2 regions of the Erwinia sp. CGal63 genome follow, and region 2 is predicted to be linked to the other one. Evidence: predicted binding sites of a transcription regulator. Region 2 holds the regulator's gene; the other holds the start of a gene.
What was found. The regulator LexA, encoded in region 2, represses DNA repair genes until DNA is damaged. The targets are predictions, from matches to a motif close to TNCTGTATGTACATACAGNA.
Positions count from the first base shown of each region.

Region 1: a site for LexA is predicted at 1,234-1,253, ahead of MKZ79_RS06605 (DinI-like family protein). Genes of this name have one in related genera too.

Region 1 covers NZ_JAKUMN010000001.1:1,458,653-1,462,466, reverse strand. Annotated here, with positions in the region: gene MKZ79_RS06610 (hypothetical protein) at 252-461, shown strand; gene MKZ79_RS06605 (DinI-like family protein) at 967-1,212, opposite strand; gene MKZ79_RS06600 (YgdI/YgdR family lipoprotein) at 1,406-1,621, shown strand; gene MKZ79_RS06595 (hypothetical protein) at 1,702-2,106, shown strand; gene MKZ79_RS06590 (MBL fold metallo-hydrolase) at 2,123-2,797, opposite strand; gene ldcA (muramoyltetrapeptide carboxypeptidase) at 2,794-3,714, opposite strand.
Region 2 covers NZ_JAKUMN010000003.1:30,214-34,027, reverse strand. Annotated here, with positions in the region: gene MKZ79_RS11425 (conjugal transfer protein TraF) at 1-790, opposite strand, end outside; gene zur (zinc uptake transcriptional repressor Zur) at 1,251-1,766, shown strand; gene MKZ79_RS11415 (CsbD family protein) at 1,889-2,098, opposite strand; gene lexA (transcriptional repressor LexA) at 2,481-3,089, opposite strand; gene MKZ79_RS11405 (diacylglycerol kinase) at 3,200-3,562, opposite strand; gene plsB (glycerol-3-phosphate 1-O-acyltransferase PlsB) at 3,691-3,814, shown strand, end outside.

The sequences.
Region 1 (3,814 bases), on a different contig from region 2:
ATTTAAGAATAAACGATCAAATTTCTTACACTATTTGCACGAAGTAGTTGATAATCGCGTTTTTCGCGATATTACTTTACCAGGATTAATCTGTTTTTAGCCAGAAAACCGCGCTTGTTGACGGTTAAAAAATCATTTTGCGGTAAAAAAAGCGTAAAAAAGGCACATTAGCTAAATCAACAAAAAATCAAGGGTTGATGGTCAGCCATTGCTCAGTAAAATAGGGCCAAAACTCAAATCAGGAGAATTTCGTGTCAGAAGCTGCGTGTGATTATCATCCGGAACGACTGGAAGAAGCGAAGAATATCGCTTTGGGGTGGCGAATTGTAGGCCAGATGGAGCCGCAGACGCTGGAGGATGCTATTCAGATGCTGCGGGACAGCTCGGCCTATGCGACTCAGGTCTATGAGCTGCTCTACGCCGAAATTGCTGAACAACAGAAAGCGAAACAGGCCCGCTAATATTATCGGGCCGCTTTCACCCGCGTAGCGGCCCTGTATTCTGTTCTGCGCTTTGTTGCGAAACACTATTACCTGTTTGCCAAGCCCTCTTTTTCTGCCTGCCGTTTTCCAATGCCAAACGTACGGGATTTCGCCATTCTGCTTTAACCAGCCTGTCGCGTTATAACCGCACCATTGTCGATCGCCTGTAATTAATAACGTCTGTGGCGCGAAGAGGGCAATAAAGGAGGCCGGGCTGTGCGACTCCGTTTCTGACGAAGATGTGATTATTTAATATATATTTAAAATATTATAAATAAAATTTTAACAAATGCCGACAGGCACCGGGTAAGCGGGGACGATATATCAATGCTGTTTCATTTTTCAGGTAAAAAAATGCCCGCAAAGAGGATAATCACGGGCCAACACCAGGGAAACTTGATAGAAGAATAGTGGCATGGCGAGGGCAAAATGCAACCATCGACGGGCTAAAACAGGGGGCGGCGCGACCAAAGTGCGAGGGCCGTCAAAATTCTTCCGCAATAAGCCACTGGTCCGCTTCATCGAACATTTCTTCAATAATTCTCAACATTACCGACTTGTCGTTTTTGCTGGCATCCGTCTTTACGCCGTTCGCCTGCATCGGTTTTACCTTTACTTCGGCATCCGGAAAAACCCGCCTGATGCGCTTTTCCAGTTCATCCAAAATCAGCTGCTGCGCGTTTGGCAAGCCCGCAACGTTGCGCTTATCGTAAATCAGTTCAACAAACATAAGAGGGGTCCTGGTTATAAATGCTGGATAAAAATACAGTTATTTCCGCCCGGCTTCAACTGAAATTTATAGATGATCGCGATAACTTTTCTTCTTCGCCCGCAAGCGCGCGACCGACGCTGCACGCCGCAGTCGTCAGCGTGATTTGTCCGCTTAGGCTACACTTTTCTGCTTTAACTTACGGAGAGAGAAGATGAAAAAATTATTCCTTGTTCCGCTGATTGCCGCCGCCACTCTGCTTAGCGGCTGCGCTAACGATCATATTATGCATATGCGCGACGGCAGCACCAAAGTGGTGTCGGGCAAGCCGGAGATCGACAAGGCGACCGGCATGGTGATCTATACCGATGAAAGCGGCCGACAGCAGGCGGTTAACCAGGCGGATATTAAAGAGATGAGCAGCCTGTAGCGCAGACCAGGCCACTTCCGATTGCGGCGGCGGCGCGAGACAGGCAGCATACCGGGCCAGATATCTGCCCGGAGAAAGCCATGTTTCGTTTACCTGTTGCCGCCGCCCTTGTTGCCTGCTCCTTTTTCGCCCATGCCTCAAACAGCGCGGCGCCGCCGCAAAACAGCGAATATCAGATAACCTGCCCGGGCAGGCCGACCATGACCGTTACCAGCGCGCAGTACGGTTTGACCACGCTGCTGTGGGCGGGCGATCACTTCCAGGTCGCCGCCGGCAGCCAGCGCTCCCATACCGATAACGGCGACAGCGTCGCTATTATTCTGTTTCGCAATGGCGATCAGATGGTTACCAACAAAAACACCGATGAAACCTTTTTCTCCTATAACGGGCAGAAACATCTGGTTTCCTGCAGCCGCACCAGCGAGCGGGAAAAAAGTACGGTTACGCTGCAGCGAACGGACGCCGCTGGTAAAGTTGAGTCCTGAACCTGGCCAAAACGCTTTAACTTGCCTGCTGCTCTCCTGGCCGATGACGTAGATCCAGCGGCGAGCTTTCCGCCTCGTCCAGCAGCGCCAGCCATTCCCGCATCGTCACTTCCTGCCAGGAGAGATGACCTTTGGTGGTGCCCATCAGCACCACGTCAGGCCGCAGCGCACGATAAAATTCCAGCGTCCGCTTCAGATCGCCCTCGTTGCTTTCCGGCACCAGCACGGTAACCCAGCGGTCGTGGCTAAGGCTGACGGTATCGCCGACGAAAAGATAGGTTTTGCCGTAGGGCGACGCATACAGATAAGTGGTGCTGCCCGGCGTATGACCCGGTGTAGGCACCACATGCAGGCTGCCGCAGTGGACTTCCGCCTGGTTGAAAGTGTCGTCCGCTTCGGCGAAAGGGCTGACCGGGCCGAGCGCGCGATTGTGGCAGTAGAGCGCCGAATTAAAGCGCTGTTGCAGAATACGCGTGCCGGGGCCCGCTTCGTGCCAGTGGGTCAGATAGTGACGAAAGATGCCGCCTAGTGACTCGATGGTATTGTGATCCCGGGTATTTTCAACGCGCGATATCAGCACGTTGCCGCGTGAGAGCCGCAGTAAAAAACCGTGCATCATGACTTCAGGATCGCGTTCGCCAGGCGGAAACTCCGGCGTGGAAACCCAGAGATCTTCATACAGCTGCTTCATGCGCGCTCCTGCAAGGTAGGGTGTCCCGTAATATGCAGCCGCGCGGCGTCGCCTGTCACTCGCAGTCTTCCTTCGGCGCCAAGCGGCAGCGTCACGGTGCGCCAGTGATGACCGAATTCAAGATCCGTGACCACCGGCAGGCCGGTAAGCTGGTGGATCAGCTGCCACACGCTGTCGAAATCGTAGCCGTTGTCGTAGTCGCTGAGTTTTACGCCGGTGAAACTGCCGGTCACAATAGCTTTCTGCCGCGCCAGCACGCCATGCTGCGCCAGCTGCAGCAGCATTCTCTCCACCCGAAAAGGATGCTCGTTGATATCTTCTATAACCAGAATGCCGCCCTCTATCTCCGGCAGCCACGGCGTGCCGATAAGCGATGTCAGCATCGCCAGATTGCCGCCCCACAGCGTGCCGGAAACATCCACCTCCTGCGGCGTTGTCTGCCACTCCAGCGTAAAGGCAGGCGAGGTCAGCGCTTGCCAGAAATGCTCGACGGTAAAATCTGACAGGGTTTCCGCGCCAAAATTGGCGGTCAGCATCGGGCCGCTGAAGCTTTGTCCGCCCGCCTGCAGCAGCGCCATCTGGATCACGGTGAAATCGCTGTGGCCGCAAATCGCCATTGGACGCTCCTTCAGGCGCGCCGCGAGCGCGGCGGCGTCGAAGTCAGCAAGCAGCCTTGTTGCGCCGTAGCCGCCGCGAACCGCCATGACGATATCCGCCTCGGTCTGCAGCAAATCCAAATCCCGCAGCCGCTCTTCATCGCTGCCGGCAAAGCGCTGGCTGCGACGAGCGATCGCCGCCTGGTTATTCACCTGATGTCCCTGTTCCTGCAGGCGGCGTACGGCAAGCTGCGCGGCCGCCTGATTTTGACAATAGCCGGAAGGGGCGATCAGATGAAAAGTGCGTGGAGTAACGGACATAATCTTCACTTTTATCCTTAATTGGCTAAATTTTGGCCCTTATTCAACGGTTTTACATGGCGAAAAAGCTGTTAGCCTCACAGATTCAGGCGGAAGGGCC
Region 2 (3,814 bases):
AGTTCTTGTAGCGGCCTTTGGTGAAGTCCGACTTGTCGTAGTTATAGACAGAGGCGCTGTAGTTATAGAGGTAAGTCTTCTGGATCTTCGGCGTGATGCCGAAAGAAACCGGATGACCGGCAACATTGAATTCGTGCGCCACGGCCACGCCGTAATCGTAAACAATCGCACCGCGCCCCAGCGCCGCAGAGGTCAGATTATCCTGATCGCCGGGCAGCGGCAGCCTGGTGCCGTCGGCGATGCCCTGCAGATAATCGATATCGCCCTGGGTGACATCCGCCGTTACGTGTGCCGTACCGTAAGCTTTCGCCACGAATGCAAAAGGCAGCACTTCGTTCGGGACGGTGACCGCAACCGCCGCACCAGCCGTAGCCCAGGACTTACTGCCCTTGATGCCGCGCAGTTGATTAGCCAAATCGCCTGCCGCCGCCTGGACGCGCGGGTAGTCAGTCAGCAAACTTAAAGGATCCTGACGAGCGATATCCTGATAGCGATCAACGCTGTCGGTCAGATCGTCCACCTTGTCGATCAGCTTGTTTTTATCGCTCAGCTGCGCGCCGACGGCGGGAAGAATAATGCTGACATTATCCTCCGGCTGGGCTTTGGTCATCAGCGCCGGGTTAGCCAGCACCGCCGTCCCGTAAGTTGAAGAGGCCACGCCTGTTCCGCCCATCGCATCGTTACGGGCATCATAATAGCTGCCTGCGGCAAGCGCGCTTAACGGAGCCAGCAGCAGTACGGGAAAAACAGCCGGTCGGGCGAATCTGTTCAGCTTGAATTTTTTGACCATTTACCTCTAACCCTTCAACAATAAGAAGACTGCGCCTGAAGCGCGACCAGTACAATTAACCGTATAATGGGCCGAACCGCGGTAAGTCATTAGCCTGAACTAAGTCAAATTACCGGGGTTTTTCTGCTCATTGCACGGCTTTTAATCTGCTATCCGGCTTAAAAATCAACGGGTTTTTGCTGCGTGATGCGGGAAATGTTTACAAATATTTATGTAAATGTAGTTAAAACATTTCAAAACACAACGCCGTTTATCACTTTATTAAGTTAAAAATGGTACAGATTTGACGCTCGAACGATAAGTTTACCGCCAGCGTATCTGCCTGAAATTTCAGCGGCGCGGAAAAGAGAGAGTGGGCGGTCTGTCGCAGACCAGCAGGCAGCAAGCGGGAAAGGCGGAAGCGCGGTGTTTTTATCAGCATTGTGATAATATAACGCGCTAAGCCAGCCTGGGGAGAACTATGAATATTAACAGTCCTGAAAACATCTTGTCGCAGGCGGAAACCATCTGCCAGCAGCGCAACGTCAGGCTGACGCCTCAGCGTCTGGAAGTGCTGCGGTTGATGAGCCAGCATCACGGCGCGATTAGCGCCTACGACCTGTTGGATCTGCTGCGCGCCAGCGAACCGCAGGCCAAGCCGCCTACCGTCTATCGGGCGCTGGACTTTCTGCTGGAGCAGGGTTTCGTACATCGCGTCGAATCGACCAACAGCTACGTTGTCTGTCATCACTTTGAAGAGCCTTCGCATACCTCGGCCATGCTGATTTGCGATCGCTGCGGCGCGGTGGCGGAACAACATGCGGAAGGCGTCGAAGCTATTTTGCAGTCGCTGGCGCAAGCTACCGGTTTCGCGCTGACCAATAGCGTGATTGAAGCGCATGGCCTGTGCGGCAGCTGTGTGGAAGTGGAAGCCTGCCAGCATCAGGATGAGTGCCAGCACGATCATACGCTCGGCAGTAAAAAGCGCGGTCGTTAAAAAGCATAAGCTTCAGAGAAACTTAAGCGGCGCCGCCGCTATAAAAGAACAAGGGCAGCGCCGAAAGCGCTGCCCTTGCTGTAACGTCTTACGGGCTTGCTGCCCCTGTGCACGTTATTTTATCAGAAGCGATGCTTGTTAGTGGTTTCCCAGTCGCCCAGCTCTTTCTCAGCCTGGTCTTTGGTGTAACCGTAACGCTCCTGAATTTTACCGACCAGCTGATCGCGTTTACCTTCTACGACAGTCATGTCGTCATCGGTCAGCTTGCCCCACTTCTCTTTTACTTTACCCTTCAACTGTTTCCAGTTACCGCCGGCTTCGTCTTTATTCATCTTGTTTCTCCTTAACCTTAGGTGATAACAGCTTATCGTTACTGCAAAACTACTGACAGCAACATAAAACGCTGCCTAAGTGCGTAACGTACAGATAATTGTAGTAGAAGATAGCGGGTTTGCACGGCGAGACGGCCTGATTTTGCAAAAAAAGCGAAGCGGCACGGCAGAGAAGTAGAAAAAATAAGGATAATCAATGCGTAACGAGAAAAAACAAAAGCGCAACAAAAGGGAAAGCGGAGATAACCGGAAAAAGCGGTGATTAAAAAGCCATCGTTCGCAGGCTATGCATCGAACGATTATCAGACTGCATTGCGCGATATAAAGAGAGGAAGTAACGAATGCGCCGCCTTAACGACGGCGCAGAGGCAGAAGCGTGCTTTTACAGCCAGCTACCGTTGCGGATGACGCCAACGGCCAGGCCTTCGATAGAGAAGGTCTGCTGGCGCAGATCGACCACGATCGGCTTGAATTCACTGTTTTCCGGCAGCAGATGCACAATGTTGCCCTGCTTTTTCAGGCGTTTTACCGTGACTTCGTCATCGATGCGCGCCACCACGACCTGGCCGTTACGCACGTCCTGGGTCTTGTGTACGGCCAGCAGATCGCCATCCATAATGCCGATGTCTTTCATCGACATACCGCTGACGCGCAGCAGGAAGTCGGCGCCCGGTTTAAAAAGATCCGGATCGACCTGGTAGTGGCCTTCAATATGCTGTTCCGCCAGCAGCGGCTCGCCCGCCGCTACGCGGCCAATCAGCGGCAGCCCGTCTTCGTCTTCCATCATCAGGCGGATACCGCGCGATGCGCCGGAGACGATCTCGATAACGCCTTTGCGCGCCAGCGCCTTCAGGTGTTCTTCAGCCGCATTCGGGGAACGGAAGCCGAGCTGCGTGGCGATCTCTGCCCGCGTCGGCGGCATGCCGGTCTGGTTGATATGCTGGCGTATCAGGTCGTAGACCTGCTGCTGCCTTGCCGTTAATGCTTTCATCCCGCCCCCTGGTTGTTTATACAGTCGACTGTGAGTATATACAGGTATTTCGCCGTTGAAAACCTCAAGTCGGATAAAAAACGTCACTTATTGCCATTTCAGCGCGGCGGTTAGCGGGTAAGCAGCACGCTCAGCCAGACGAAGACCGCCAGTAAAATCGCCAGCAGCACCGCCGCCGAGCCCATATCTTTCGCGCGACCGGAAAGCTCGTGGAACTCGTTGCCCAGCCTGTCGACCACGGCTTCAATCGCGCTGTTCAGTACTTCCACGATAATCACCAAGGCTACGGAGCCTATCAGCAGCACTCTTGCCAGCGGAGCGACGTCCAGCCAGCAGGCGATTGCTATCGCCACCACGGCGGCAACGACTTCCTGACGGAAAGCGGCTTCAAACTGCCAGGCCGCCCGCAGCCCTTTCCATGAATACCCTGCTGCTTTAATGATCCGTGTTAAACCTGAGGCGTTATTTGCCATAATCAGGGAACCCTTTGTTCTGTTTAACGTCAATGTCAGGGTAGCGCACATTATGCAACACCACAGATCTCGTTTACGGATTCTGGTATGCTTGCCGCGCTTTGCTAACAAGAGGCTTTATGTTGTCTATGTCAGGTTGGCGTAATTTATATTACAACTTATTGAATTTACCAGTAAAAATGCTGGTAAAAAGTAAGGCGATCCCCGCTGAGCCGGTCGCTGAACTGGGGCTGGATACGTCGCGCCCCATTA